Regions from separate parts of the Peribacillus sp. SIMBA_075 genome, predicted to be linked through region 3. Evidence: riboswitches for the same ligand, from Rfam matches in the RefSeq annotation. Region 3 holds a riboswitch; each other region holds the start of a gene.
The links. Region 3 has a riboswitch for glycine ahead of glyA (serine hydroxymethyltransferase). Riboswitches for the same ligand answer to the same signal wherever they lie in the genome.

Region 1: another riboswitch for glycine. It lies ahead of SB775_RS11520 (amino acid permease); the one in region 3 lies ahead of glyA (serine hydroxymethyltransferase).
Region 2: another riboswitch for glycine. It lies ahead of gcvT (glycine cleavage system aminomethyltransferase GcvT); the one in region 3 lies ahead of glyA (serine hydroxymethyltransferase).

The regions. Positions count from the first base shown of each region.
Region 1 covers NZ_JAWRYN010000012.1:25,627-36,399, reverse strand. The annotation lists gene SB775_RS11525 (amino acid permease) at 1-1,332, opposite strand, end outside; glycine riboswitch at 1,884-1,962, shown strand; gene SB775_RS11520 (amino acid permease) at 2,162-3,502, shown strand; gene SB775_RS11515 (DUF3311 domain-containing protein) at 3,770-3,970, shown strand; gene SB775_RS11510 (sodium:solute symporter family protein) at 3,967-5,448, shown strand; gene SB775_RS11505 (hypothetical protein) at 5,953-6,237, shown strand; gene argH (argininosuccinate lyase) at 6,248-7,732, opposite strand; gene SB775_RS11495 (ABC transporter permease) at 7,748-9,436, opposite strand; gene SB775_RS11490 (ABC transporter ATP-binding protein) at 9,433-10,545, opposite strand; gene SB775_RS11485 (extracellular solute-binding protein) at 10,560-10,773, opposite strand, start outside.
Region 2 covers NZ_JAWRYN010000002.1:31,718-42,490, reverse strand. The annotation lists gene SB775_RS01930 (vitamin B12-dependent ribonucleotide reductase) at 1-2,135, opposite strand, end outside; gene SB775_RS01925 (lipoate--protein ligase family protein) at 2,527-3,363, opposite strand; gene SB775_RS01920 (rhodanese-like domain-containing protein) at 3,568-3,951, shown strand; gene gcvPB (aminomethyl-transferring glycine dehydrogenase subunit GcvPB) at 4,113-5,570, opposite strand; gene gcvPA (aminomethyl-transferring glycine dehydrogenase subunit GcvPA) at 5,563-6,909, opposite strand; gene gcvT (glycine cleavage system aminomethyltransferase GcvT) at 6,927-8,033, opposite strand; glycine riboswitch at 8,170-8,252, opposite strand; glycine riboswitch at 8,256-8,343, opposite strand; gene SB775_RS01900 (DEAD/DEAH box helicase) at 8,716-10,404, shown strand; gene SB775_RS01895 (YqhG family protein) at 10,382-10,773, shown strand, end outside.
Region 3 covers NZ_JAWRYN010000006.1:119,639-130,411, forward strand. The annotation lists gene SB775_RS07435 (amino acid permease) at 1-1,374, shown strand, start outside; glycine riboswitch at 1,702-1,805, shown strand; gene glyA (serine hydroxymethyltransferase) at 1,992-3,242, shown strand; gene gcvT (glycine cleavage system aminomethyltransferase GcvT) at 3,378-4,487, shown strand; gene gcvH (glycine cleavage system protein GcvH) at 4,645-5,040, shown strand; gene gcvPA (aminomethyl-transferring glycine dehydrogenase subunit GcvPA) at 5,042-6,394, shown strand; gene gcvPB (aminomethyl-transferring glycine dehydrogenase subunit GcvPB) at 6,387-7,871, shown strand; gene lipA (lipoyl synthase) at 8,082-8,960, shown strand; gene SB775_RS07470 (iron-sulfur cluster biosynthesis family protein) at 8,999-9,310, shown strand; partial or broken gene lpdA (dihydrolipoyl dehydrogenase) at 9,419-10,769, shown strand.

The DNA.
Region 1 (10,773 bases), on a different contig from region 3:
CAGCATGTAATAACTTACTACGACCAATGCTAGGAAAACGATCCCGACAACCAAGGAAATCCTTGTACTGGGATTGATCCACATACCCACCAGCACCATCAGTAAAAAGGCAATTGTCGCATAATTACTGTAAGGGGCAAACGGCATTTTGAACGGATGTTTCTCCATTTCAGCAGCATTTACCTTTCTGAATTTAAGCTCACTGATAAGTATGACAAACCATGGAATCATTCCGGGTAAAACACTCGCACTGTACACATAAAGGAATAATTCCGGCGGTGCAAGGTAATTCAGGACAACCCCGATACCCAATCCTAATAGTACAGCGATCGTACAATATGCCGGCACTCCACTTTTAGATACTTTTGCAAAGATTTTAGGAGCTTGGCCATTCAATGCCAGCGTGTAAAGCATACGCCCTGCACTGAAGATCCCACTGTTGCATCCGGACATTGCCGCAGTGATTACGACAAAGTTAATGATTCCTGCAGCTGCTGTGATACCGATTTTAGCAAAGGTTGAAACGAATGGACTTCCGATGTCATCTAGTTTATCCCATGGATAAACCGTCACGATGACGAATATAGCGCCAATATAGAAAATTAAAATGCGCCATATGATTGATTGGATCGCTTTTGTTACGGTCTTCGTTGGATTCTTCGCTTCTCCGGCCGCGATGCCGATGAGCTCAACGCCTTGATAGGAAGCCACAACAAGGGAAAGCGCAAAGAAGAATCCTGTCCAGCCTCCCGTAAAGAAGCCGCCATTTGCCCAAAGATTCGATAATCCAATTGCATCTCCGCCATTCCCTATTCCAAAGAAAATAAGGCCAAGGCCGGCAACGATCATCAATACAATCGTTATTATTTTTATAAGCGCAAACCAAAATTCAAATTCCCCGAAAGATTTTACGGAAATGAGGTTGGCTGCCCCCAAGATGATCATGGCGACCACACCTGGTATCCAAGCTGGTAACTCCGGGAACCAATACTGCATATACATTCCAACGGCGATGATTTCGGACATTCCTACGATTACCCATTGAAACCAATTGCTCCAAGCAGTCATATAACCTGCCAAAGGATGTATATAGCTGCTTGCAAAGGATGCAAAAGAACCCGTAGTCGGTTCTAAATATAGCATCTCCCCCATAGAACGCATGATGAAAAATATAAATATACCTGCGATGGCATATGCAAGCATTACAGAAGGCCCTGTCCATTTGATCGTGCTCGCCGATCCCATGAATAACCCGACCCCAATGGTTCCGCCCAAAGCTATCATTTGAATGTGACGTGCCTCCAGCCCTCTCTTTAATTCCTTGTTTGACATGATTAACTCCCCCAGATGCAAAATTAGCAGCAATGCTCTTCCATCCTTACCGCCAATCGACTCTATTTATTATTGTGGTTAGAAATGCCTTATCGTAATCATATAAATAACACTTTAATTTTGTTTTCTTATCTTATAATAGTAAATACTCTGTAAAAACACAAATGTATTTTTCAAAAAAACAGTTGTCAAATATATCTTGGCGATTTTTCCTATCTTAAAATACTTTTTTTTAAAAAGTGAATCAGTATTTTATAATAGTGATTACACAAAAAAAAGAGTAGAAAACAATCACTTCTGCTTTGAACCATTCAAAGTCTTTTCAAGTGAACGTTTAAAAAAATTAAAACCATTTCAATGTGTTATAAACCTCTTATAAGACTGGCTAACTCCCAAAAAAAATTGTTGACCTTCAGAAAAATAGATGATAGAATTCCAATATTATTTTATAAGTATAATGAATGCTTCAGCAGTGGAAGATCACCGCAGACAGACATTTTTACACAACCGCATACAAGCAAGCGATGAATGCTATGGATGACACTATAGCAGGAGCAGCTTCTGGAGAGACTGTACAAGATGCAGCGCCGAAGGATTCACAATCTCAGGCAAAAGGACAGAAGAGTAACGAATGATAAATTGTTATTCTGAACCCTTTAAGAGATTGGTATATCCAATCTCTTTTTTTATTGTCCACTTTGTGATTGGACTTAAAACAACAATCGTGAAAACCATTGGCAAGCTGGGTGAAAAAATCACGTCCTTCTCCAAGACCATGCAGGTTTGAAATCATTCACTACCAAGACTATAAAAGACGGGGGCGTACGAATTGGCTAAACAGGAATTAAAAAGAGATTTAAAAAATCGTCATGTACAACTTATTGCAATAGGAGGAACCATTGGTACCGGTTTATTTTTGGGATCCGGAAAAGCCATACAAATGGCAGGTCCATCCATCATCTTCTCCTATCTAATAATTGGAATTGCCTTGTTTTTTGTGATGAGAGCCCTAGGCGAATTGCTCTTATCCAATGCAGGATATACGTCATTCACTGAATTCGCAACCGAATATGTCGGCCCATGGGCTGGCTTCGTGACCGGTTGGACATATTGGTTCTGTTGGATCATGACCGCAATGGCCGATATCATAGCTGTCGGTGTCTATATACAATACTGGTTCGATATCCCTCAATGGATACCAGCTCTAATATGCCTTGTCATTCTGTTAGGATTGAACCTATTGACCGTTAAGTTATTTGGCGAATTGGAATTCTGGTTTGCCATCATAAAAGTAATCACGATCATCACCTTGATATTCGTAGGAATCATTCTCTTGGCCATCGGCTTCAATACCAATACGGGAACGGTTTCCCTAACGAACCTATGGACTCATGGAGGCATGTTCCCAAATGGAATTTCCGGATTCCTGTTATCTTTACAGCTGGTCGTCTTCTCCTTTGTAGGTGTCGAATTGGTCGGGGTTTCAGCAGCAGAAACGGCGAACCCGAGAAAGAACATTCCGTCTGCCATCAATAAAATCCCAGTCCGGATTTTACTTTTCTATGTAGGTGCCATATTCGTCATTCTCTGTGTCAACCCTTGGACACAACTGAATGCCACGAGCAGCCCATTTGTAGAAGTCTTTGCGCTAATCGGCATTCCTGTCGCTGCGGGGATCATCAATTTCGTCGTTTTGACATCAGCTGCTTCTGCATGCAATAGCGGTTTATTTTCAACAAGCCGAATACTCTATACGTTAAGCAGGAATGGAGAAGCCCCTGCTAAACTGGAAAAATTAAATCAACAGGCTGTTCCTAGCAATGCCTTATTAACATCAACAATCGTTGTATCACTAGGAGCATTGTTAAGCAAACTGATACCGGAACAGGCATTTACCGTTGTGACAACCATCAGTGCCATCTGTTTCATATGGGTATGGAGCATCATCTTGATCTCACATATCAAATATTCGAAAACACGGCCGGACCTAAGAGCCGAATCAACTTTCAGGGCTCCTTTTACACCCTTTATCAATTACGCCATTTTAGGATTATTCCTGTTCATCCTTATTGTTATGCTTTTCGCTGAAGCCACACGGCTATCACTGCTCATGACGCCAATCTGGTTCATGGTCTTGGTGATACTATATAACTATCAGAAAAAAAGATAGTAAAAGGATAAAGCCTTGAACTCTATAAGAATTCAAGGCTTTATCTTTTATCAGCGGCTCTGTTGCTAAAAATATATCAAGCAACTGCATTAAATTTCATATCAAAATAGTGTAAGCTTATATTTATCATCGGTTCCTTATCAAAGAAGGAATATCCGTCATGTATGAATTTTCCATCCAGTTTGGTTCACCCATCCATCAGTGGCACTGAAGTAAAACCCCCATTGTTGGACGTTTCACTTTATTTAAAACGGAGGGGTTTGTTTAATGAAGATTCTATATATCCTTACTCTAGTTCCTTTTATAGGCATACTAGGATTTCTGCCTTTTGTTAATAGAATAGAACCTTATGTATTAGGGATGCCTTTCAATATGTTCTGGATGGCTATGTGGGTGGTCCTTACCTCTGCCATCTTGGGCATCATGTATAAGCTGGATCCCCGGAATCGGGAAGGTGACCAGGAATGAATATTGCCCTCATAATCATTTTAGCTTTTTTACTACTATCGATATTTTTAGGCATTCGTTCTTCAAAAGGAAAAGATATGAACTTGGAACAATGGACGGTGGGCGGACGCGGTTTTGGTGCAATATTCGTCTTCCTGCTGATGGCTGGGGAAATCTATACGACCTTCTCCTTCCTTGGCGGCAGCGGCTGGGCCTATGGCAAGGGCGCACCCGCTCTATATGTTCTTATTTACATTACTTTGTCTTACGTATTATCCTATTGGCTCCTTCCTGAAATATGGAAATATGCCAAAGAAAATAAGCTGATGTCCCAATCCGATTTTTTTGTAAGCAAATATAAGAGTCCCAGTTTAGGAATTTTGGCTGCGCTTGTCGGTGTGGTGTCGATGATTCCAGTGATCGTCGTGCAGCTGAAAGGATTGGGGATCATTGTCTCAGAGGCATCTTATGGTGCAATCTCAATGTCTGCGGCGGTATGGATGGGGGCAATCGGCCTTACCATTTATGTAATGATTTCCGGTATACACGGCTCAGTCTGGACAGCAGTCATTAAAGATATCATGATGATCGCCATTATAGGATTCTTAGGAATTTATCTGCCCATTCATTACTTTGGTGGATTTCAGCCGATGTTCGAAGCAATTGATGCGGCCAAGCCTGGTTTTCTAAAGTTCCCCGAGCAGGGACTTAGCATATCATGGTTCATCTCCACGGTAATATTGCTCGTATTTGGTTTCTATATGTGGCCCCAAGTTTTCAGCGCGGTTTATTCAGCTCGCAGCGGGAAGGTATTTCGAAAAAATGCCATCATCAGCCCTTTATATACGCTCATGCTGTTATTCGTATTTTTTGTAGGGTTTACAGCTATATTGAAAGTGCCTGGACTCGTAGGGGCAGATGCAGACCTCTCATTGCTGCGCCTTTCGATCCAGACCTTTGACCCATGGTTTATAGGTATAATCGGCGGGGCTGGGTTGCTGACCGCATTGGTGCCGGGATCCATGCTTTTGTTGAGCGTCGCTACACTGCTCGCTAAAAACGTTTATAAGGAATTTGCACCTACAGTATCAGATCGCCACGTTGTAAGATTGGCAAAGATCCTTGTGCCAATCATTGCCCTTATAGCCGTCTACTTCACCTTAAACGGCGGCGAAACGATGTCAGCATTAATTCTCATGGGATACAGTCTCATCACACAGCTATTCCCGTCCCTTCTATTTAGTCTGAAGAAGAAAAAGAATCCAATCAATAAATATGGCGCAATCGCCGGCATCATCACCGGATTGGCCATCGTGATCTGCATTACACTCAGTCATTCAACAATAGGGACCCTGTTTCCATCCTTGCCACAAGCAGCGAAAGATTTGAATGTGGGAATCATCGCCTTGGCATTCAATTTCATTGTGATGATAACGGTAAGTCTTGCCCTCAGGAATCATGCGGTTCAGTTGGAACCAAAATCCGTTAACGATATTTGAAGCACTCATTGATGCTGATTATTTTGGAAATCCTGTGAATGAACATCGGAAGGCTCAGTCAAAAGACTGAGCCTTCCTTCGAATAATACAGTAATAATGTCCTTTTTCTTAAGAGTGATTATAGAAAGTTAAATAGCCGTCAAAAAACAATGTCTCATAATAAACTACCAATCTTTTTTGTTTATCATCAAATCCCCTATTTTAACTAATAAATTCATCAAGGTTCTGGCTACTACCAGACCATCCATAGCTAAATCATATCCACCTTTTAATAAGGCTTCCGGATTAAAGCAAAAAGTAATCGATATACAAAAGCTATTAAAATCAGGATAAACCGAACTGAGATCTATTTGACATTAACGTTCCGCCTTATATTATGTATTTTACAAATAATAGCATCGTTTTGGAAATAATCTTCATTTACTATCATTAGGGAAATCTCAGTTGCAATAAAAATCAAAATAAATAGCCACCCTAATAAAGAATGACTATATATTATGAAATATGAACTTTAAAATACATCCCGCATTGCTTTTACTCGCGATTGGAGCAAATACTCGTGAATTTCACGCTTTTACTCGTGATTTTGGTGCAAATACTCGTGAGTTTCATGCTTTTACTCGTGAGTTTGGAGCAAATACTCGTGAATTCCACGCTTTTACTCGTGAGTTTGGTGCAAATACTCGTGAATTCCACGCTTTTACTCGTGAGTTTGGAGCAAATACTCGTGAATTCCACGCTTTTACTCGTGAGTTTAGAGCAAATACTCGTGAATTTCATGCCCGTTAAAACTCATTTCTTAGTAATCCACTAAAGCCTTCCTTCGATCATTCAATGTTTTAACCATTTCCTTATACTCCTGCAACGCTTGTTCCAGTTTTTGTTTTCTATTTACAATCATCCTCGAAACCTCTTTCGGGCTGGGCCCGCCTTGAATGCTTCTAATTTCCACAAAGTATTCTGGAGAGATGATTTTTTTCCATTCGTCTTCAGTTAAATTCACTGCAACGAATTCATTGATGATCTTGTTGATTTCTTGTGTGTCCCAATCATATAGCTCTTTCCCTTCACTTATCGACCGTTTTGCAATTGTACTTGCTATGGAATGGGCTTTTCTAAATGATAACTCGTAATCTCTTGATAGGGTATCAGCTAATTCAGTAACCGTTATACTGGATTTTGCGGCCATTTTTTTTGTATGTTCTTCATTTACTTTCAATGTTGATATGACTGCATACATTAGTTTCATGACACGGCCTGCATTCGAAAAAGCCCGATATAAATGCGGCTGTAAATCATCTTCCGTATCGACGATATCACCAAATGGTGTGTTGTGGATCATATTCATTGCAGCAAGTGCATCACCATACGAACTGCTTGCAATCGAACGGGAATGTTCAATTGATACTGGGTTTCTTTTTTGCGGCATGATGCTGCTAACTTGAACATAAGGATCTGCCACATGAAATGTACCAAACTCCCTTGTCACATGCTGCAAGAAATCTTGAATCCACCTCCCAGTATTAACCATGCACGTCATAATGGCAGTTGCGGTTTCCAATAAATAATCAGCCCCGCCTATCGAGTCATAGGAATTTTCAACAACCGCCTCAAACCCAAGCAATTCAGCGGTACGGTTACGGCTGATTGGAAAACCAGTAGTTGTTAACGCAGCCGCGCCCAGCGGGGATTGGTTCACCGTTTCATAGGCTGCCCATAACCGTCCAATATCCCTTTGAAGAACGTCATAAATGGCTAAAAAGTAATGGCCTAATGTAGTCGGCTGAGCCGGTTGGGTATGCGTGTAACCAGTAATATAGGTTTCTATATGTTTTTCTGCCTGCACCAAGAATGCCTCGCTCAATTGGTTTGCATAGCCGATCAATTGCAGAAGATGACCTCTTATAACAAGCCGATACATCGCAACTCCCATATCATTACGGCTACGGCCGATATGAATCTTTCCTGCGAGCTCGTGACCGATTTCCTCGCCAATCTTTGCCTCCATCATGAAAAATAAGTCTTCGAATTGAGGTTGATAGGTCAGGAGAGTGAGATCTGTTTGAGCCACTTTCCGAATCCCCTCCAGCATGGTTTTCGCTTCTTCTTCTTTAATGATCTTTTGTTCCGAAAGCATGATGACATGTGCCCGATGAATATCGAACATAACATGAAATAAGTAATCTCTTTGATCATTAAAAACAGGCATTAGAAGCTCTTCCGCATATGTTTTTCCGGGAAAAACACTGCCTTCATTTTTGATAAATTCTTCAAGCTTACTCATCTTTGAACCTCCGATTTATAAAGCTTTTTCCGCTTTTATTCCAAAAAACTTGTTCGAAATAAAAAGAACGATAACTATCAGCGTGATTTGAATCATCCCATAGGCAGCTGCCTGCCCCATATTGAACATCCGAAGCTGATTCATGATTTCAATGGATATGGGTCTGTTTGAAATCGTGTACAACAGGACTGAGGTTGGGAATTCTCCTACAGACTCTATAAAGGCTAATAATGTCCCTGATAAAACACCAGGCAAAATAATCGGTAAAATGACCTTTCTGAAGGTATAAAACCACTTTGCCCCCAAGTTTCTTGCCGCTTCCTCAATTGAGTCATCAAGCTGTTCCAGAACGGCGTTAGTTGAGCGAACTACAAGGGGAATATGTCTGATGAAATAGGCAAGGGGCAAAATCCAAAATGTTCCTACTAATATTTGACCGAAAGAAAAAACGCTAGGTTCATTAAATGCGAATATCAAGTTCATCCCAATAACCGTTGCAGGCAAGGCCCACGGAATCATGACTAGGATATCAATAAAGCTTTTCCCGACGAATTTCCGTTTAACAAGAACATAGGACGCGATGACCCCAAACACCAAATTTGCCAGTGTGGCAATAACAGCCATCAGTAAACTATTTCGTAACGGTTTAAAGATATTGGGGTCTTCAAACAAAAGTCGGTAATTTTCCGCATTAAATACTGTCGGGTACGTTTGAAACGTCCAGGTTCCATCCGGCACAAGCGAAAGCAATAGAATCGTAAAGTGCGGTAAAAGCAGAATAAGTACGCCGATGATACCCGTTACGACCATCACCCACTTCATAAATGGATTTTTCACTTCACTCCTGTGTGCCCCAATCCCTTTCGAAGCCATGCGGTAATCTTTCCTATTCTGATACCAACGCATGAATAATAGAAATGAAATTGAAACAATGGATAGAATGACTGATTGAGTGGCAGCAATTTCCATATCACCATTGATTTTCGAAAAATAAATTTGCAGGCTCAACACCCTGTACCCGCCAGCCAATAGAAACGGGGCACTGAAAGAAGCCATTGATATCATGAAAACAAGTAAAGAAGCGGCAACGATGGCAGGTGTCAATAATGGAAATGTCACCTTCCAAAAAACCTTGAATTTATTTGCGCCTAAGTTATATGCAGCTTCTTCCAGGGAGGGATCAATTTTATTGATTGCAGCGGATACGGTCATATAAAAATAGACATACATCGTATAGGCATGAACGATCAGGATTCCTGATACCCCGCCAATTTTAAATGGAACTTTATCGAGACCGAACATATCCTTGATAGCATTTGGAATTAATCCCGATTCTCCATATAAAAACATAAAGGCCATAACCCCCACCAATGATGGAAGAACAATCGGCAAAATCGCTGCTGATGAAAAGAAGCTTCTGCCTGGAAAATCGTAACGGTTAAAAATGAATGCGAGTGGAATGCCAATCAAGGCACTGACCAATACACTCAATATGGATATATAAACGGAATTCCATAGAGCCTCTAGGTTCGTTTTTGATTCCTGTACGAAGAAGTCCTGATAATTCCCCAGGGATATCGATCCGTCTTTTTGCAAACTTTCTATAAATGTTCTCGACGATGGGTAGAGAACATAAGCCACGAGCACTAATACAACTGGTATTAGGAGCCAAATCGTTAGTCTAGTATCACGATTTTTAATCATGGAACTTCACCGCTTATGACAGGGATAAGGCGGAGCTGTTTCCCAGGAAGTTGGACATATACTTCCTTCCCTTGATAAAAGTATCCAAATTCATGAGTATTAAATACATCCACCCTTAATAACACGTTTTGAACATCCACCATGACATTTACTACAGATCCAAAGAATTGGACGGAATTGATTTTGCCTTTAAAGATATTCATTCCCTCTTCGGCCACATCCAGAATCCTGATTGCTTCAGGACGAATCGAAACAGCAAGGTCATAATCAGTCTGCAGAATAGAAATTCCTTCACTAACTTGATTTTGTACATTGAATTTAATCGGTTGTTCACTGTTTTTTAGGGTTACCACTATATTATCTTGTTGAACTTTTTCGACTTGAACGGGCAATAGATTAATCTCACCTATGAAACTCGCCACGAAATCATTGGCCGGCCGATTATAAATTTCTGCCGGCGTCCCGACCTGGTGGCATACACCAAAATTGAACACAGCAATCCGATCACTCATGGACAATGCCTCAGCTTGATCATGTGTGACATAAATGGTGGTAATCTTATAATCACGCTGCAGCCTTAAGATTTCTACCCTCATTTCATCACGAAGCTTGGCATCCAGATTACTTAATGGTTCATCCAGCAGCAATATTTCTGGTTCAATAACCAGGGCCCTGGCAAGGGCAACACGCTGCTGCTGTCCTCCGCTTAACTGGCTCACTTGACGACTCGAGTAGCTCTCCAGTCTGACTTTGCGAAGTGCATCCAGCACTTTCCCCTTTAAATCGCTTGAAGAAACTTTTCTCACGCGCAAACCAAATGCAACATTTTCAAATACAGTCATGTGGGGAAAGAGGGCATAGTTTTGAAATACCATGCCTGTATTCCTTTTCTCCGGAGGCACACGCGTCATATCTTTGTTGCCGAATCGGACGACGCCTTTTGTAGGATAATAAAAACCGGCAATCATCCGAAGCGTTGTCGTTTTACCGCAGCCACTTGGGCCAAGAAAGGTAAAAAACTCGCCTTCTTTGATTTCCAGATTTAAATGATCAACAGCTATCGTTTTCCCGAAGGCTTTTTGGACATTCTCTATTTTTATTGACGCCATCCAACGACACTTCCTTATTCTTTAATTTCTTTATCCCCACTTTTTATATTTTCGTCCCAATATTTCATCCACTCGTCACCTTTTTCTTGGAATGCATTCCAATCAATATCCATCGCTTTAATTTCTGTATCCGTGATCCATTCAGGTAAATCCTTCACATCACTTCTGGTCGGAATCCTGTAAAAGTCTTCCGCCAAAATCTTCGCGGCTTCTGGTGAATTCACAAAC
Region 2 (10,773 bases), on a different contig from region 3:
ATAGCGGAAATGAACCATTTTGGAAGCTCTTGTGTATCAGCTTCTGGATGACGGTCCAAGTATTCCTGAACAATATCAGCCTTAACTTCAATGAATTTGCCAAGACGGCCACTGCGGAAATACGTGAAGGAAAAATATGGTTCAAGACCTGTTGATACCCCAACCATCGTTCCTGTGCTTCCTGTAGGAGCCACTGTCAATAAATGAGAGTTACGGATGCCATATGCAGCAACGCTTTCCCTGATATCTTCCGGCATTTTTTCCATAAATCCAGTTTGTGTGAATCGTGTTCTAAGCTCATCGGTTTCTTTATCCGTTGATCCGATCAGGAACGGGAAACTGCCTTTTTCTTTAGCAAGTTCCACGGATGCCTTGTAAGCTGTAGTCGCAATCGTTTCAAACACCTTGTCAACCAGAATATTTCCTTCTTCAGATCCGTATTCCGTTTCACAGTAGATCAACAGGTCATGCAGACCCATTACACCAAGTCCAACCCGTCGCTCGCCCAGTGCCTGTTTTTTGTTTTCATCCAAGAAATAAGGAGTTGCGTCAATGACATTGTCCTGCATACGCACACCGACTTCGACGGTCTGCTTAAGTTTCTCGAAATTAACGGTTTTGCTATCTTTATCAGCCATTTCAGCCAAATTGACAGCAGCAAGGTTACATACTGAATATGGGGCCAATGGCTGTTCGCCACATGGGTTCGTAGCTACGACCTGTTGACCGTAGGCTTTGGCGTTTGTCATTTCATTAGCATTATCGATAAAGAAAATACCTGGTTCTGCAGAGTATGTTGCACAAATGTTTATTAAGTTCCAAAGCTCTTTAGCTCGGATTTTACGGTAAACACGGACTTTGTGCCCCATTTCCTCCCATTTACGAACATCACCGACTTTATGCCATTCTTGATTATAAGTAGCCATTTCTTCGGCATCATAGCTTTCAACATCAGGAAAACGCAATTCGTATTCCGCATCTTGTTCTGCCGCTTCCATAAATTCCTTTGTCAAGCATATCGAGATGTTGGCGCCCGTAAGAAATTCAGAATTATGGACACTGTACGTTCCGCCTGTACGGATCTTTTCCTCTGCATCCCTAATGATTTTTTCGCTAAATCCACCTAGACCGGGAATTTCCTTATAGTTGATGATTCCTTGATACATAGCCGTTTCCTGTTCGGTGTGCGGCGTGAATTTCAATTTATCCGTTGCATATTTCTTGATTGCTTCATCTTTAGTGTTTTCCACTAGGTATCGAAGGATCCTTGGATTTTGCATTTTAGAAATGATGAATTCTGCAATATCCGGATGCCAATCAGCCAGCATGATCATTTGTGCACCGCGTCTGCTACCGCCCTGTTCAACAAGATGCGTCAATTTCGCGATATCATCAAGCCATGATACTGAACCAGAGGATTTTCCATTAACCCCTTTGGCCAAAGTGTTTCTTGGACGCAGTGTCGATCCGTTCGTACCCACTCCGCCTCCGCGGCTCATGATTTCCATCACTTGTTTCCTATGTTCTGAAATCCCCTCACGTGAATCCGGTACGAATGGCATCACATAGCAGTTGAAATAAGTAACATCCGTATTGGAACCCGCACCATATAATACGCGTCCTGCCGGAACAAAATTAAGGTTCTTTAGTTCTTCATAGAATTTATTGAACCATTCCGTTCTTTTTTCTTCCGTGGTTTCCACTGAAGCCAAGCCCGTTGCATTACGTTTCGCAATTTGTTCATAGTATATTTCAAGCGGCTTTTCGATAATATCCAGCGGACGGTTTACAATCCCCGTCTCCACTTCTTCCGGATTATCCAATACGCCACGGAATTCTTCATCCACCAATACTTTGGCTTTTTTCATTTCCCAATCTATTTCAACGATGTAACCGAGACCCCTTGCCGGGAATTTCGGATCTTCCTTAATCGTCAACACTACGAAATCGCCTGCCGAGAGTGTGATTTTTTCAGTATCCTTAAAAGAATAGCGGTCAAGCATGACTAGACGGGACACGCCCTTATGCGCCATTTTCATATCAGCAGTTACAGGGTGAACCTGGGGAAATAAAGAAATATCCTTATTCAACCTTTCTAGATCAACCTTTAAAGCTTCTTTTATTACAACCGACATAATTCCCTCTCCTTTATATGTTTCAAGATCCGTTCTTGCTGCCGCAAAAATCTATATGTAGCCTTACATGTCCGTTTCGCTTAACAAGTACCCTAAATTTATCATAGCGAAACCCAAAAATCAACATATAGTGTCGCATTAAATATTTCAACTACTATATATTGTGTTTGTTTTGAATAACATTTAATTTTGTCAAACGATAAATCAATTAATATAGTTAGCAAAAGGGAGGAAAATGTCGATTTATAATAATTTTTCATCAGATTTCAATTAATTTGGGCCTTGCTTTTTCCCCATGCCTTTTAGGGCTTATCCCTGCAAGGAATAGCTTATTTGGTCAAACAAATCTGAAAAAACTTTTTTATTATCCACTTTAATTATCCTGCTTTTTCTATCTCATGAAATTCCATTCATCGCTTTCATATTTACTTTCTGCAATGGCCTTCACTTCCTGCAATTGCTTTTCAGTTAGGACGTATGGCTCTAACTCGATCGAAAGTCCTTCGGCAAAACCTTTTTCAAAAGCTTCTTTCGCTTCAGGAATGGTAACCTTTCTTCCGGCAATGTCATTTATGGCCACAGCTTTATTTTTTAAGCTTTTTTGCATTCTCTCCTTAACCCTGTCATTTGAGAATTTAAATACGCTAAAGAGCTTATCATCATCAAGTTCAAGCAAAATGGAACCGTGCTGAAGGATGACGCCCTTTTGCCTGGTTTGAGCGCTGCCAGCGACCTTCCTGCCCTCGACGACCAGTTCATACCAGCTTGGAGCATCAAAGCAGACGGAAGACCTGGGCGTTTTTAAAGCCGCTTTTTCCTGATCGGTTCTAGGCACGGCAAAATAAGCATCCAATCCCAGATTCCTGAACCCCATTAATATTCCTTCAGAAATGACACGATATGCTTCAGTAACGGTAGTTGGCATTCCCGGGTAGGATTCTGGAACGATTACACTATAAGTCAATTCATGCTCGTGCAGTACCGCTCGTCCTCCTGTTGGTCTGCGAACAAAACCAAGGCCCTGCCTTTTGACCTCTTCCATATCGATTTCCGCTTCTGCCTTTTGAAAATAACCAATCGACAATGTCGCTGGGTCCCAACCGTAAAAGCGTATGATTGGCGGAATTTCCCCTTTGCTTTGCCAGTTTAGCAGTGCTTCGTCCAGCGCCATATTAAACGCCGGTGAACAATATCCAGAATCTATAAAACCCCATTTTTCTTTAGTCATCCTTACCCCTCGTTTCAATAGACTGTTTTTCAATACCCCACAAAAAAACTCACATGTAGTAGTTTAACAGACTTTAACACTCTAAAAAAGAAAGTGCTATCAAGTCGATGAAGAATTTGATGAAAATTCTTTTTGATTATTGGGTAAAGCAATTATATAATAAAGATTGTCTGTATTCGTTAAGGTAGAAGGGAGTTTTTATGTTTGGAAATATTATATACACTGCTCATCATCTTAGGAGTGGTTATTGCGTATTCACTTTTTAATTGGTACCGCCAGCGTAAAATCGTTAAAACATTAACACAGGACGAATTTATCGCTAACTACAGAAAAGTGCAGCTAATCGATGTGCGGGAACCGAATGATTTCGATAATGGCCATATCTTAGGCGCAAGAAACATCCCTATGACGCAAATGAAAACCCGCTTGGTCGAAATTAGGCCGGACAAGCCTGTATATTTGTACGCTCAAAGCGAAATCATCAGCGGAAGAGCTGCAGCCATGCTATACAAAAAGGGCTACAGGGAACTTTTTCACTTAAAGGGCGGTTTCAAGATGTGGACCGGGAAAATCAAAGCAAAGAAATAAGACCCCATCTCCGCATGGGCTCTTTTAAATTAAAAAGCCTTCATACGCATCATGCGTGCTCCAGGAAAATGAAAGTTAACTGTTCGACTTTAATGAATTCTTACATAAACATGAAAAATCCCCGCCGGCAGGCAGGGATTTTTTTCGTGTAAGCTATCAGTCTATGCTTGATAGCGCAGAATAGGTTTTCTTGCAGCAAGAGTTTCATCAAGCCGCTTAATAACGGTTGTATGCGGAGCTTCCTGAACGATTTCCGGGGTTTCTTCCGCTTCCTTGGCAATCTGGATCATTGCATCGATGAATGCATCCAGCGTTTCTTTTGACTCGGTTTCAGTCGGTTCTATCATCATTCCTTCTTCCACGTTCAACGGGAAGTAAATGGTTGGAGGATGATACCCGAAATCCAGCAATCTTTTTGCTATATCGAGGGTCCTTACCCCTAATTTCTTTTGCCTGCGTCCGCTTAATACGAATTCATGCTTACAATGACGATTATATGGTAAGTCAAAAAATGGTTCCAACCTACGCATCATATAATTGGCATTGATGACCGCATTCTCTGTGACGGCTTTAAGGCCATCAGGACCCATTGAACGAATGTACGTATAAGCTCTAACATTTATCCCGAAGTTCCCATAGTATGGTTTTACCCTGCCAATGGATTGCGGGCGGTCATAATCAAGAACGAATTGCTCATCTTGTTTTACAACAAGCGGTTTAGGCAAGTAGGGAATCAAATCCGACTTTACCCCTACAGGGCCGGAACCCGGACCGCCGCCGCCATGCGGACCTGTGAATGTTTTATGGAGATTTAAGTGAACCACATCAAAGCCCATATCACCCGGGCGTGCTTTTGATAGGACTGCATTCAGATTGGCTCCGTCATAGTAAAGCTTCCCACCTGCATCATGGACAAGTTGTGCCATTTCCAAAATGTTCTCTTCAAACAATCCCAATGTATTGGGGTTCGTCAGCATCAAGGCCGCCGTATCCGGTCCGACAACACGCTTTAAATCTTCAAGGTCGACTAACCCATTTTCATCGGACTTCACTGTAATCGTTTCAAGTCCGGCAACAGTTGCAGATGCAGGATTCGTACCGTGTGCAGAATCAGGTACGATCACTTTCGTCCGTTCTGTATCGCCATTCGCTTCGTGAAAAGCGCGAATCATCATCAACCCTGTCCATTCACCGTGTGCACCTGCTGCAGGTTGTAATGTCACTAGATCCATTCCTGTGATTTCCGTTAAATGTTCCTGCAAATCAAATAATAGTTCCAAGGCTCCCTGGACTGTAGTCGGGTCTTGATATGGATGGATATGGGCGAAACCGTTATAGCGTGCCACATTTTCATTTATTTTCGGATTATATTTCATCGTGCATGAACCCAGCGGATAAAAACCCGAATCCACCCCATGATTCCGTTTGGAAAGTGCTGTATAGTGACGCATGATATCCAGTTCGGACACCTCAGGAAGCTCTGCCTCTTCTTCACGGATGTAGTCGGCAGGAAGAATTTCTTCGAGCGGAATAGTTGCAACATCCATTTCTGGCAGACTGTACCCGATTCGACCGGAAGTGCTGATTTCAAAAATGAGTGATTGATCTTGATTATTCATGTTGATCCCCCAATTCCTGCGCAAGTGCATCGATTTCTTCTTTTGTTCTAAGTTCCGTTACCGCAACCAGCATATGGTCTTTCAGCTCAGGATAAACCGTCCCTAAATCGAAGCCGCCAATCATCCCTTTTTCAAAAAGGTTTTTATTGATTTCTGAAAACGAAGCAGGCAGTTTAATGACAAATTCATTGAACGAAGGACCGTCGAACATCACTTCTATCCCTTTTGCCTTTATAGCTTTTTTCGCATAGTGTGCTTTTTGAATATTTTGCACGGCCATTTCTTTGACACCCTTTTTCCCAAGCGCCGTCATTGCAACAGAAGCTGCCAAGGCATTCAACGCTTGATTGGAACAAATGTTGGATGTGGCCTTATCACGGCGAATGTGCTGTTCACGAGCTTGAAGCGTCAACACAAAGCCCCTTTTTCCATTTTCATCCACCGTTTGACCGACGAGCCGGCCCGGAACTTTCCGAACAAGTTTATTAGTAACGGCAAAATATCCACAGTGAGGTCCCCCGAATGCCGCTGGAATGCCGAATGGCTGAGCATCTCCCGTTACGATATCTGCACCGAGTGAACCTGGGGGTGTCAAAGCCCCCAGTGCAAGCGGATTACTGGAAACGATAAACATGGACTTGGCGCCATGAATGATTTCTTCCATTTCTTTCAATGGCTCTATCCGTCCAAAAAAATTCGGATATTGCACAATCACTCCTGCAATGTCATCATTCATTAATTCCTTTAAAGCAGCCATGTCCGTCACACCGTCTTTATAAGGAATTTCAATCACTTCCACGCGTTGCCCTTTCGCATATGTCTTCACAACTTCTCTTGATTCAGGATGAACTGCTCCTGAAATGAGAATCTTCTTGCGCCGAGTCTGACCTGAAGCAAGCATGGCCGCCTCAGCCAGCGAAGTCCCGCCGTCATACATGGAGGAGTTAGCTACGTCCATACCCGTCAACTCACAAATCATCGTTTGATATTCAAAGATGGCCTGCAGCTCACCCTGTGAAATTTCGGGCTGATAGGGAGTATAAGCCGTATAAAATTCAGAACGGGAAAGAACGTGATCGACGATGACCGGTGCATAATGGTCATAGACACCCGCACCAAGGAAGGAAGCATAGTTTTTAAGATCCGCATTCTTGGCAGCAAGCCTTGATAATTCTTTCATTAATGCAGGTTCCGATTTAGCAGGTTTGATATCGTATTCTCCTTGAAAGCGAACACTTTCAGGGATATCATTGAAAAGTTCTTCAACAGCAGGTACCCCTATAACTTCCAGCATTTCTTGTTTATCTTGCTCTGTCATGGGTAAATAACGATGTTTCATCTAATGACCATTCCCCTCTATTTACGTGGTTTTTTATAAAAAGGTGTTTGTATTATAACGGCTTTCAAACGTTTGGAACGGATTTCCACTTCAATTTCCGCATCCAGCACCGAATATTCCTTATCGATAAGTACCAATCCTACGTTTTTCTTCAACGTTGGTGATTGGGTACCAGTCGTGACCTCCCCAATGACTTTGTCCCCGCTGTAGACCTTATACCCATGACGAGGAATGCCACGGTCAATCATTTCAATTCCCACAAGCTTCCGGGGTGCCCCTTTCTCCTTTTGTTCAGCAAGAACGGCTTTCCCGAAAAAATCGGCTTCCTTATCCACTTTTACCGCAAAACCAATCCCGGCTTCTATTGGAGTAATGTCCGCTGAAAGCTCCTGCCCATACAGCGGCAGTTTCGCTTCAAAACGCAGGGTATCACGAGCACCTAAACCAATCGGCTGTATCCCTTCTTCCTTTCCGGCATCCATTATCGCCTTCCAAAGGGCAGGGCCGTTTTCACTGTCGCTATATATTTCAAAACCATCTTCACCAGTATATCCAGTACGGGATACCAATGTGGAGATACCATTTATCATGACATTCTCCTTGAACTTGAAAAATCCAATTTCACTTAAGGCAGTATTTTCTGAAAGTTTTTGCAATATCTTCTCTGCAGATGGTCCTTGAAGTGCTAGCTGTATATAGTCACTCGATACATTCGTAATCTGGGCATCTTCCGTTAGATTAGCTTGCAGCCAATCGAAATCTTTTTCTGTATTCGCTGCATTGACCACGAGCAGATAGTCGTCTTCCGCCCTTTTATAAACGATGAGATCATCAACCGTCCCGCCGTTTTCATAACACATGGCCGAATATTGGGCACCGCCCGTTTGCAGCTTTGATATATCATTAGTCAGCATCTTCTGTAAAAAGGAAAGGCTCCCAGGACCCTTAACATCAACTTCCCCCATATGCGATACATCGAACAGACCCGCTTTTGTACGTACGGCTTCATGTTCGTCCTTTATACCCGAAAATTGGACAGGAAGTTCCCAGCCGCCAAAATCAATCGTTTTCCCTCCGTATTCACGATAAACCTCAAATAGTGGTGTTCTTTTTAAATTGGTCAAAAAATGACCCCCCTCAGATTTTTTAAAATTAAATTGGCTTCATTATCAAAGCTTTTTGTCCTTACGCATCAGATATTCTGATTCATGATGTAAAAAAAGCACAAAAAAGGACAGAGAAAGCCCGTTTGAGCTTTTTCTCTGTCCTGAAACCTGAAAGTTTACCTATATAATAGGTTTTCCCCTTTGGTGGCCGTCCCAAACGGGCGGCGCTCTCCAGAGTTGCGTCCAATAAGAGTTCTTTTGCCTGAGAGATTCACTGCTAAGTTTGCTCCTTCGGCGCTACATCCGTAGTCTCTCCCCTTATCTTCACCCGCATATTATGGTCTACCAATGAAATTAAGCGAATAAGCCCCACCCATTAGTAAAACCTTTGAGCATCATAGAATGCATTCTCTGCCAAATCTCCAAAAACTCCAGAAAAACGTTTAAATGATCTCCTTCGGTAATCTTGGATAAAGCAGGTACCTATAGCCCATACTAAGAAAACGCGAATTGCAAATCGATACAAAAATTCTTTTTAGCGTTTGGAAATTGGAATTTTCTAAATATACTTATATCCTACCCTAAGAAACTTATCTCTGCAATATCTTTTGAAGAGAAATATTTTTCTTACTTCACATATGAAATGTTCGGTTTTTGACCTTATATTAAGGAATTTATGATTTAAGAGGGAGTTATTTCTATGAAAATCAATATATCCTTCAATTCTGAATGGAATGACGAGTTTTTACAAAAGGTGGAAAATGATGGTCCATGGGGAAATTGGGAGCTTTATAAGTTGGCGGTTAAAATGGAGGAAAATCTCATCATTCCTGATTTTGAAGGTTTACAGGCACCCAAGCACCTTCCTCAGTTAACCCCGCTTCCCCATCAATTGGAAGCTGCAAAGCAAGTGGTGGAAAAGATGAATGGAAAGGCCATTTTAGCAGATGAAGTAGGTCTCGGAAAAACAATTGAAGCCGGCTTGATCCTAAAGGAGTATATGATCAGAGGCCTTGTAAAGAAGGTATTGATCCTTGTACCAGCTTCCCTTGTAACACAATGGGCTTTTGAATTGAATACGAAGTTTCATATTCCGGCAGTCGTTCAGAGAAAAAGTTATGTATGGGACTCCTGTGATGTGGTCATTTCATCCATTGATACAGCGAAACGCGCTCCACATCGTGATATCATTTTCAATCAGGAATATGACTTCATCATCATTGATGAAGCTCATAAACTTAAAAATAATAAGACGAAGAACTATGAATTCGTCCAAAATCTGAAAAAGAAATTTTGTTTACTCCTGACAGCTACTCCCATTCAAAATAAAGTCGAGGAAATTTTTCACCTCGTTTCGTTATTGAAACCAGGCCACTTGGGAAATGCCTCACTCTTTTCGGAAAAATATAAAGGGAAAGGACGGAACATAATTGAAGATGAACACCTAAAGGAATTGGTCAACACTGTGATGATTCGAAACCGGCGGGCCGATACTGGTATTGAATGGACAAAAAGGCATGTGGAAACCATCACCATTGAATTTTCTCCAACCGAGCAGGCATTGTACGATGCAGTTTCAAAATTCAAACCTATTTCTGATGGAACAAAAGGAAGCGCCTTTTCAGCTCTCACTCTCCAAAGAGAAGCCTGCAGCAGCAGAGAGGCGGTCTTTTATACTTTAAAAAACATGAAAGCCAAATACGACCAGCCTACCCCTGACTTTTTGGCAAAGCTTGATGATTTATTTACAAAAGTGAATGAAACGGTTCAGAATTCAAAGGCTGAAAAAGCTTTGGAATTGATCAAGAAAATTGATGACAAAGTGATTATCTTTACAGAATACCGAGCGACTCAGCTTTATCTACAATGGTACCTTCAACAGAATGGAATTTCTTCAGTCCCATTCCGAGGCGGATTTAAACGTGGAAAGAAAGACTGGATGCGAGAATTATTCCAAAAGAAAATTCAGGTATTAATTGCAACAGAAGCTGGCGGGGAAGGGATAAACCTTCAGTTCTGCCATCACTTGATTAATTTTGACCTGCCATGGAACCCCATGAGGCTTGAACAAAGAATTGGGCGGATTCACCGCCTTGGACAGGAAGAGGATGTCAGGATTTATAACTTTGCCACGAAAAATACTGTTGAAGAACATATTCTAAAGTTACTATACGAAAAAATTAATTTATTTGAAAAAGTAATTGGTGAATTGGATGATATTCTAACCAAACTGGATATTAACAACATTGAAGAATATTTAATTGATGTGGTCGGCGAGTCCAAAACAGAGGGCGAAATGAAAATCAAGATGGATAATTTTTCATCGATGATCCAATTCGCTCAATCCATGAAGGAAGGTGAGGTTCATGCAGCAACAGGAAATTCATGATTTTTTAATAACTTACTTTAAAGCCAATGAATGTGAAATACTGGATAATAAACCAACCCACCTTACAGTTCAACTAACGATAGAAATGGATAAAGAATTAATGAACCGGCCCTTTTATTGGCACTACCTGGAAAAAACGGGTGGCATTCCGAACCCAGCCCAGATGACTTTCATTACCGATCCAGAACAAGCCCCACCCGACCTAAAGGGAGAAATGATTCATTTTGGCTCCCCTCGGCTCCATCAGATTATTCAATCAACAAAAAAGCTGGCAGGGTATACTAGACTTTTTGAAGATACTCCTCCATCAATGGGCGGGAATAATCCATTGTTCCCATGGCTTACCCTGAATGTGAAAATATCCTACCA
Region 3 (10,773 bases):
GAACAAAAGTTAGATAGAGGGCTAAAAAACAGGCACGTACAACTCATCGCTATTGGTGGGGCAATCGGAACGGGATTATTTCTTGGAGCAGGAAAATCTATTCATTTAGCCGGGCCATCCATTTTAATTGCTTACATGATTACAGGCGTCATTTGCTTTTTAATCATGCGCGCACTTGGAGAACTACTCTTATCTAATTTGCACTATCACTCCTTTGTCGACTTTGTAAGAGACTATTTAGGTAATATGGCGGCATTTGTAACCGGCTGGACCTACTGGTTTTGCTGGATTTCAATCGCAATGGCCGACTTAACAGCAGTTGGTCTTTATACTCAATACTGGTTTCCCTCTGTACCACAGTGGATGCCAGGATTAATTGCACTTGTCATTCTGCTATTTATGAATCTTGCAACGGTAAAACTTTTTGGCGAAATGGAGTTCTGGTTCGCATTAATTAAAGTCATAGCTATTCTAGCACTAATTGTTATCGGTATTTTCATGATTATTAAAGGCTTTTCCACTGATTCAGGTTCAGCAAGTTTCACGAATCTATGGAGTCACGAAGGTATCTTCCCAAATGGAATAAATGGTTTTATCCTCTCATTCCAGATGGTAGTGTTTGCGTTTGTTGGCATTGAACTTGTAGGACTAACAGCAGGTGAAACAGAGGATCCAGAAAAAGTTATCCCCAAAGCGATCAATAATATTCCTATTCGGATTATAATTTTCTACATTGGCGCACTTATTGTCATTATGAGTGTTTATCCGTGGAACGCAATCATCCCAACGGAAAGCCCATTCGTCCAAGTATTTGTGGCTGTAGGTATCGCTGGAGCTGCTGGTATCATCAATTTTGTCGTCTTAACATCGGCGGCTTCGGCATGTAACAGTGCAATCTTCAGTACAAGCCGGATGGTATACTCACTTGCCAAAGATAAAAATGCACCTGTACCGTTTGCAAAACTTAATGACCGTAAAGTACCTTCCAATGCATTGGTCTTTTCAACGGTTGTCATTTTAATTTCCGTTGTTTTGAATTATTTAATGCCTGAAGGAGTATTTACCTTGATTACAAGTATTTCTACAGTATGTTTCATTTTTATTTGGGGAATTACAGTCATCAGCCATTTGAAATATCGTAAAACAAGACCAGATCTAGTGAAAATGAACAAATTTAAATTACCACTTTATCCATTTTCCAATTACTTGATCCTTGCTTTCCTAGCGTTCGTCCTTGTTGTTCTTGCACTTGCGAACGATACTCGTGTTGCCTTAATCGTAACTCCTGTTTGGTTTATTATGCTGGTTGCGATTTATAAGATGCGCAAAACGCAGGTAGATCAGGCGAATCAGAGAGAGGCAGCGGGGAATTAGTGGCAAGAAACCCTTTGATTCCATTAACGGTGTTTGTCCAGATAGCTGCCGCTCCATATTTTCCAACTCGGTGAGTAAAAAATCTGCCCGTTATAAAAAGCTTAAGATATCTGGATGATCATATTAAAATTCAAAAAAATATCTCAGAATATCATTGTTAGCGCTTTCAAAAATGCTTGACATAATTATTATCAACAACTATTCTAAATGTATCAAATTGAATAAGCGGATGACAGTTGTGGGAGAGTGCAAAGCGACAAGCCACCGAAGGAGCAAGTTCCAAAAAGACCCTTGGAACAAATCTCTCAGGTAGATGGAACCACAAATGGACGCACCTCTGGAGAGCGCGTATAAACATTTACGCCACCAAAGGGGAAAGGCTCTATTAAAAATGGAGCTAAACTCTCAGGTAAAAGGACAGAGAAGGGTAGAGAACGCTACGACCCTTTTCTGTCCTTTTTTGCGTGCAAAAAAGGGTGTAAAGCATACTGTTATTAACAGTTTTCATAGAAAAGTAGGCCTGTAGCGGGAAAGAAACTTAATTGTCTAGTACCATATTGAAATTCAGAATTAAGTAAAAATTCAGAATTACGCGAAAACATTAGGAGGAAAATAAAATGAGTTTACAACAAAATGATTTTACCATTTTTGATGCGATTGAGAAGGAAGGACAACGTCAACATGAAACACTGGAATTGATTGCATCAGAAAACTTCGTTAGCCCTGATGTATTAGAGGCCATGGGAAGCGTGATGACAAATAAATATGCAGAAGGTTATCCAGGAAAGCGCTATTATGGCGGATGTGAATTTGTCGATGTGGCAGAACAAGCAGCTATTGAGCGCTTAACAAAGCTTTTCGGTGCCAAATATGCAAATGTTCAGCCTCACTCAGGTGCACAAGCCAATTTCGCAGTTTTTTTCGCACTGCTTCAGCCTGGTGATAAGGTGATGGGAATGAACCTTTCACATGGTGGCCACTTAACTCATGGAAGTCCAGTCAGCGTTTCAGGAAAATGGTTTGAAGTTGTGTCTTATGGAGTTAGAGAAGATACACAGCTAATTGATTATGATGAGTTGGAAGCTATTGCAAAGAAAGAAAAACCTAAATTGATTATTGCTGGGACAAGCGCTTATCCAAGAACGATTAATTTTGCACGATTTAGAGAAATTGCCGATCAAGTTGGTGCAAAACTTATGGTGGATATGGCTCATATAGCCGGGCTGGTAGCTACTGGTCTTCATCCATCCCCAATCCCATATGCAGATGTTGTTACAAGTACAACTCATAAAACATTAAGAGGACCACGCGGGGGGATCATTTTAACGAACGATGAAGTAATAATCAAAGCGATTAATAAATCCGTATTCCCGGGAATTCAAGGCGGTCCACTAATGCATATCATTGCAGCAAAAGCAGTTGCTTTCAACGAGGCTTTACAACCAAGCTTTAAGGATTATGCGAAACAAGTCATTGAAAATGCTACAACACTTGGCGAAACATTAAAAAATGAAGGTGCAGCCCTTGTTTCTGGCGGAACAGATAATCATATTGTCCTTTTGGATTTACGTCCGTGGAATTTAACAGGAAAAGAAGCAGAGAAGTTATTGGAAGACGCGGGCATTACCGTTAATAAAAATACGATTCCCTATGACCCAGAAAAGCCATTTGTTACTAGCGGTATCCGAATGGGGACAGCAGCTTTAACAACTCGAGGCATGAAGAAGGAAGAGATGGTGAAAATTGGCGAAGTGATTGCAACGGTTCTAAAAAGTAAAGGGAATAAAGCCGTTATTGAGAAAGCAAGAGTAACAACTAAAGAGATTTGCGGTGTTTATCCGTTATTTCAAGAGCCAACGACTGTGTGAGCAATTATGCCTTTACTGAAACCTGAGCAACAGCCATGGCAGCGAGATATGTCTTTTGGAATCATGGCAATGAAAGAAACCGGTAACAGGTGAAAGAACATCTATTTTACAAAAAATCATAATTGGGGGTAGATCATGGGTATTGAAACAGCATTAAAGCAAACACCGCTTTTTGAAGTATATAAAAAATACGGAGCAAAAGTTATAAATTTTGGTGGCTGGGCTCTGCCGGTTCAATTTACTAGCATTTTAGAAGAGCATGAAGCTGTTCGAACTGAAGCAGGACTTTTTGATGTTTCTCATATGGGAGAAGTACTTGTGGAAGGGAAAGATGCCGAGAGTTATATTAACTACCTTGTTACAAACGATGTAACAAAGCTTAGCATCAATCAAGCACAGTATACCGCAATGTGTTATCCAGACGGTGGAACCGTCGATGATTTATTAGTTTATAAATTAGGGAATGAAAAATATTTACTCGTCATTAATGCCGCAAATATTGAGAAAGATTACGAATGGATGAAGCAGCATGTAAAAGGAGAGATGGCACTCCAAAATATTTCGGAAGACATCGCTCAGCTTGCCATCCAAGGACCAAAGGCAGAAACCATTTTGCAAAAGTTAACGGAAATAGATTTATCAGAAATTGGTTCTTTTAAATTCGCCCAACATGTCAACATCTCGGGGATTACCGATGTACTTGTATCCCGTACAGGTTACACAGGAGAAAATGGATATGAACTTTATTTATCTGCAGACAAAGCGGAAGTACTTTGGGAAAAGATCTTAGAAGCAGGAGCCACGAATGGATTAAAACCATGCGGACTTGGTGCACGGGACACGCTTCGGCTGGAAGCACGTCTTGCACTCTATGGCCAGGAACTAAGTAACGATATCAGCCCGCTGGAAGCAGGAATCGGCTTTGTCGTAAAGACGAATAAAGAAAGTGACTTTATTGGAAAATCTGCTCTTACACAACAAAAAGAAACTGGATTAAAACGAAAATTAGTAGGGATTGAAGTAATAGGCCGGGGAATTCCGCGTCATGGTTACAAGATAATTTCTAAAGATGGAGAGGAAATAGGTATTGTGACATCAGGAACACAATCACCATCTTTGAAGAAAAGCTTAGGTCTTGCCTTGGTATCAGCCGATCAAGCTGAAGTAGGGACGCCGATACAAGTGGAAATCCGAAATAAACAGATTGAAGCCGTTATTGTTAATGCACCATTCTATAAAAGGTAAGCGGAAATATTTTAATAGAGTTATCGTGCAGTTTTCAGGAGTCGATTTCGGTTACCTTGCATGCAGCCTTGAAATCGGCTCATATGGGTAAAATCACCCAATCTATATTCTGGATTATGGCAATAGTGAAAAAACCAAAAGAAAAGGGGAAAATACAATGACGAAGGTAATATCAATTTTTAGATATAGCAAAGAACATGAGTGGGTACAACAATTAGAAGGAAATCGTGTACGTATTGGAATCACTGATTATGCACAAAAGGCGTTAGGTGATATCGTCTTTGTTGAAAACCCAGCGATTGATGATGAAGTAGCTGTAAATGAATCGATGGGAACGATCGAGTCGGTTAAAGCAGTTTCCGAACTTTACTCACCTGTTTCAGGTACGGTAGTTACTGTAAACGAAGAGTTAGAAGGCGCTCCAGAGACGATTAACGAGCATCCATTTGAAGCAGGGTGGTTAGTCGAAGTAGAAATGTCCAATCCAGAAGAGTTAGACTCGCTTCTAAACGAAGATGAGTATCAAGCATTTACTAATGAAGGAGAGGAATAATATGGCAGCCAATTATAGATACCTTCCTGATACTGAACAAGACCAAGACGAGATGCTCACATTTTTAAATATTTCTTCGATAGATGAGTTATTTGAAGATATTCCAGCTGAAATCAGATTGCAGGGTGAGCTAAACATCCCAAAGGCGGTTCCTGAACCTCTGCTTGTGAAAAGAATGAACCAGCTTGCTATCAAAAACAAAAATGCGAATCATTACCCGACTTTCCTAGGTGCGGGTACATATGATCATTACATTCCAAGTGTGGTAAACCATATGATTTCACGCTCCGAATTTTACACAGCCTATACACCTTACCAACCGGAAATCAGTCAAGGTGAATTACAAGCAATTTTTGAATTTCAAACGATGGTTTGTGAGTTGACAGGTATGGATGTGGCTAATTCTTCCATGTACGATGGTTTTACATCGCTTGCAGAAGCTGCATCACTTGCTGTTGCATCTACAAGACGTTCGAAAGTTCTTGTATCCAAAGCGGTACATCCTGAATCCAGGGCAATTTTACATACAGTAGCAGGAGGCCCGGGATATACAGCCGAGGAAGTAAACCTAGCAGATGAGGTTACAGATTTAGGGAAGCTGCAAGAACAAATAGATAAGGACACTGCTGCCGTAATTGTTCAATATCCGAATTTCTTCGGTTCTATTGAGGATATAAAAGCAATTAAGAAAATTGCGGAAGAACATGGTGCCCTTTTAATCGTAAGCGCCAATCCTCTTGCACTAGCACTCCTGCAGACTCCTGGGAAACTTGGGGCAGATATTGTAATCGGTGATATGCAGCCATTAGGAATCCCAATGTCCTTTGGCGGTCCGCACTGCGGCTATTTTGCGGTAAATAAAAAACTCATGCGCAAAATCCCAGGACGCATTGTAGGCCAAACAGCAGATGAAAAAGGACAGCGTGGATTTGTGTTAACACTTCAAGCACGTGAACAGCATATTCGCCGTGATAAAGCCTTATCCAATATTTGTTCCAACCAGGCATTAAATGCTCTTGCCTCTTCTATTTGTATGACATCACTTGGTAAGCAAGGGATTCGTCAAATGGCACAGCTAAACATTGAGAAAGCTGATTACATGGCGAAAACTCTAGAGCAGAAGGGCTTTACCATAATCAATGAGGCTCCATTCTTCAATGAGTTTGTTGTCGAGCTTCCTCGTCCGGTAAAGGAAGTCAATGCAAAACTTCTTAAGGCGGGTATTATCGGTGGATTTGATTTAGAAAGTGATTACGGTTTTGAAAATAAAATGCTGCTAGCTGTGACTGAGCAGCGAACAAAAGAAGAAATTGACCAATTTGTTGATGCTTTGGAGGCGATTGTAAATGGTTGAATATAATGAGTTAATTTTTGAAATAAGTCGTCCAGGACGGGTAGGTTCAAGTATTCCGGATAGTGACGTTGACTATGTTGATATAAATGAAAAATTTCCAAAGCATTTAATTCGTGACGAACCGGCGGAACTGCCAGAAGTATCAGAGTTGCAGCTTGTCCGCCACTACACAGCGCTCTCAAATAAAAACCATGGAATCGATAATGGATTCTATCCACTGGGTTCTTGTACGATGAAGTACAATCCGAAAATAAATGAAGATGTGGCACGGTTGGAAGGCTTTAGCCGCATTCATCCATATCAGCCCGTTGAAACAGTACAAGGTGCATTAGAAGTTTTATATGAATTACAGGAAGAGCTAGCCGTCATTACAGGAATGGATGCTGTAACATTACAGCCATCCGCAGGGGCTCAAGGGGAATGGACAGGTTTAATGATGGTTAAGGCGTATCATGCTCAAAAAGGTGAAACCAGAACGAAAGTACTTGTTCCAGACTCAGCGCACGGTACAAATCCTGCAAGTGCAAGTGTTGCTGGTTTTCAAACGATCACGATTCCATCCGATAAAAATGGATTAGTTGACCTAGAAGAATTAAAGAAACATGTGGGATCTGATACAGCTGCGCTAATGTTGACGAATCCGAATACCCTTGGACTTTTTGAAAAAGAAATTGTGGAAATTGCTCAGGTTGTTCATGAAGCAGGGGGCCTATTATACTATGACGGAGCGAATGCCAATGCCATTTTAGGTAAAACAACACCAGGTCAAATGGGCTTTGACATCGTGCACTTAAATCTGCACAAAACATTTACTACGCCTCATGGAGGTGGCGGCCCAGGGGCAGGTCCTGTCGGTGTGAAAGAGAAACTTATTCCTTACTTGCCAGTGCCTCGCATAGAAAAAGAATGTGATAAATATGTGCTGAACGCTAATTATCCGCACTCTATCGGAAGGGTAAAAGGGTATTATGGAAACTTCGGAATTCTCTTGCGGGCGTATACGTATATTCGCACGATGGGTCCAGAAGGGCTGCGCCAAGTATCAGAAAGTGCCGTGCTTCATGCTAATTACCTTCGTAAAAGATTAGAGCCATACTTTGAATCGCCATATTCACAAATTTGCAAGCATGAATTTGTCCTATCCGGATCCAGGCAGAAAAAGCTGGGTGTAAGAACACTTGATATGGCAAAACGTCTGCTGGATTTCGGCTACCATCCGCCGACCATCTATTTCCCGTTAAATGTAGAGGAATGTCTGATGATTGAACCGACAGAAACAGAGTCGAAAGAAACACTCGATGCATTTGCGGATGTAATGATTCAAATTGCCAAAGAAGTAGAAGAAAACCCTGGGGTTGTTTTAGACGCACCACATACTACGGTGATTGGGCGATTGGATGAGGTCCAAGCAGCTAGACAACCAATCTTGCGTTATTCCAAAGAGGAAGTAGTAGAGGAAGCAGCGATAACGTCATAAATGAATGATTGAACATGGACCACCAAGGATGGATTATAAAGAAAAGAATCTCAATATTTCATTCTAGGTGGTTTCATAAGCGTGTTTAAAAAGGATATTGAGAACTAAAAAGACAGAGCAATGGAGAAACTCAATCGGTCTTTTTTTTAGCCCTATTGACCAACCTATTTAAAGCTAAAATTACATCTGCTCATAGGAGTGAGAACTAAAATGTCCATCACTGATCTTCGTAAACCAGAATGGCTTAAAATTAAATTAAATACGAATGAACAATATACAGGCTTAAAGAAAATGATGCGTGAAAAAAAACTTCATACTGTTTGTGAAGAAGCAAGATGTCCTAATATTCATGAATGCTGGGCGGTACGAAAAACGGCAACTTTCATGATCTTAGGAAGTGTATGTACGCGGGCTTGCAGATTCTGTGCAGTTCAAACAGGGCTACCATCAGAGCTTGATTGGGAAGAGCCCGAACGTGTCGCAGAATCAGTAAAGCAAATGAACTTAAAGCATGCGGTGATTACCGCCGTTGCTCGTGATGATTTAAAAGACGGCGGAGCAGAAGTATTTGCAGAAACTGTAAAGGCAGTGAGGCGGCAAAATCCATTTTGCAGCATTGAAGTTCTCCCCTCCGATCTGAATGGGGAATATGACAACTTAAAAACATTAATGGATGCAAGACCAGACATTTTGAATCACAACATTGAAACAGTAAAACGCTTATCCCAAAAAGTTCGTGCACGTGCAACATACGAACGTTCATTAGAGTTTTTAAGGCGGGCAAAGCAAATGAATTCCACCATCCCTACTAAATCAAGCATCATGATTGGTCTAGGAGAAACAAAAGAAGAAATTATGGAAACAATGGATGATCTTCGAGCTAACGATGTAGACATCATGACTATTGGTCAATATTTGCAGCCTACTAAACGACATTTGAAGGTCGAAAAATATTGGAGCCCAGAAGAGTTTGAAGAACTGAAAAACATTGCCATGTCAAAAGGATTTAGTCATTGCGAAGCCGGTCCGCTTGTTCGCTCCTCCTATCATGCAGATGAACAAGTCCGTGCAACTAAGGTTAATGCGTAATCATTTTTCAATAAACCATTAAGAAAGGGGAGAATCAGATGATAGTCAAAATAAAAATAACAGAGGCAGCCATGAATAAACTGAAGGAAATGACATGTAAGGGTGCGCAAATTCCTCGCATTGACGCTGATATTGCCGGTGGCTGCGGGCTGTCGGTGAAGTTCTCCCTCTTATTGGATGAACCCCGCCGAAATGATGCAATTATTGAATATGAGGGACTTCAGCTTAGATTAGATCATTTTACAAAACGCTATTTAAATGAAGAAACACAAATTGATTATATAGAAGATAGTGGCTTTATTGTTGAAAAAAGCTTTGCATCCAGTGCATGTGCCATTGAAATAAATTAAAGAATCGTCACGGCTTACCTATTAATAGAATAGATCGTGTTTAATATGTTGTTTTTCTTACTCTATCCATATATTCATGGTTATGAAAACAAAAGGGGGATGTATTAGGTGAATCAAAAATATGACGTTGTTATCATCGGTGGCGGCACCGGTGGATATGTTGCGGCCATTCGTGCGTCTCAATTAGGATTAAAAACGGCGGTAGTTGAACAAGGAAAACTTGGTGGAACATGCCTTCATGCAGGTTGTATTCCAAGTAAAGCATTATTAAGAAGTGCAGAGGTATATTCGAATGCAAAAAATGCAGATAAATTTGGTGTTATTGCACCGGAAGTTGGACTGGACTTCTCAAAAGTACAGGCCAGAAAAGAAGAAATAACAGAACGCTTATTTAAAGGTGTACAACATTTAATGAAAAAAGGGAAAATAGATGTGTTTGAAGGGAAAGGAAGTATTTTACAGTCGAAAGATGTTTTAGTGAGACTGATTAATGATGAACGGGAAACAATATTAAACCCTCGACATATTTTAATAGCTACAGGATCTCGTCCAAGGACATTACCCGGCCTAGAAGCAGATAGCGAATATGTAATGACATCGGATGAAGCGCTATATTGGAATAGAATGGGCTTCGATGCTTATTGACTTTGGATTAGAAGTGACTGTGATTGAGTATGCCGAGCGCATTTTACCGACAGAAGATAAAGATATTTCAAAGGAAGTACAGCGACTAATGAAGAAAAAAGGTGTGAAAATCGTAACAGGGGCAAAGGTACTTCCAGAATCGTTAGAAAAAGGTGACGGTGTCTCTATAAAGGCGGTATATAAAGGGAAAGACACGACATTTTCAGCAGAAAAATTATTAGTATCTGTCGGAAGATTAGCAAACATAGAAGGCATTCACCTTGAAAATACCAAAGTTGAAGTCGAGAGTGTTATTCAAACAAATGAGTATTATCAAACGAATGAGCCAAACATTTATGCAATTGGAGATGTGATCGGAGGATTACAGCTTGCCCATGTTGCTTCACATGAAGGGATCATCGCAATTGAACATATGGCAGGAGAAAACCCTGTGCCACTTGATCAAACTCTTGTTTCAAAATGCATATATAGTAACCCAGAAGTAGCTAGTGTAGGCTTAACAGAAGAGGATGCGAAGGAGAAAGGATATCAAGTAAAAACAGGAAAGTTCTCCTTCCGTGCGATTGGAAAGGCTCTTGTTTTTGGTGAATCAGATGGTTTTGTCAAACTCGTTGTTGAAGAAGAGTCTAGTAAGTTGTTAGGAGCGCATATGGTTGGGCCACATGTAACAGATATGATTTCAGAAGTTGGTCTTGCACGAGTATTAAATGCAACAGCTATGGATATTGCGCATACGATACACCCTCACCCTACATTAGCGGAAGCAATTGGGGAAGCTGCCCTAGCTGTATATGGTAAGGAAATACACTCATAGATAT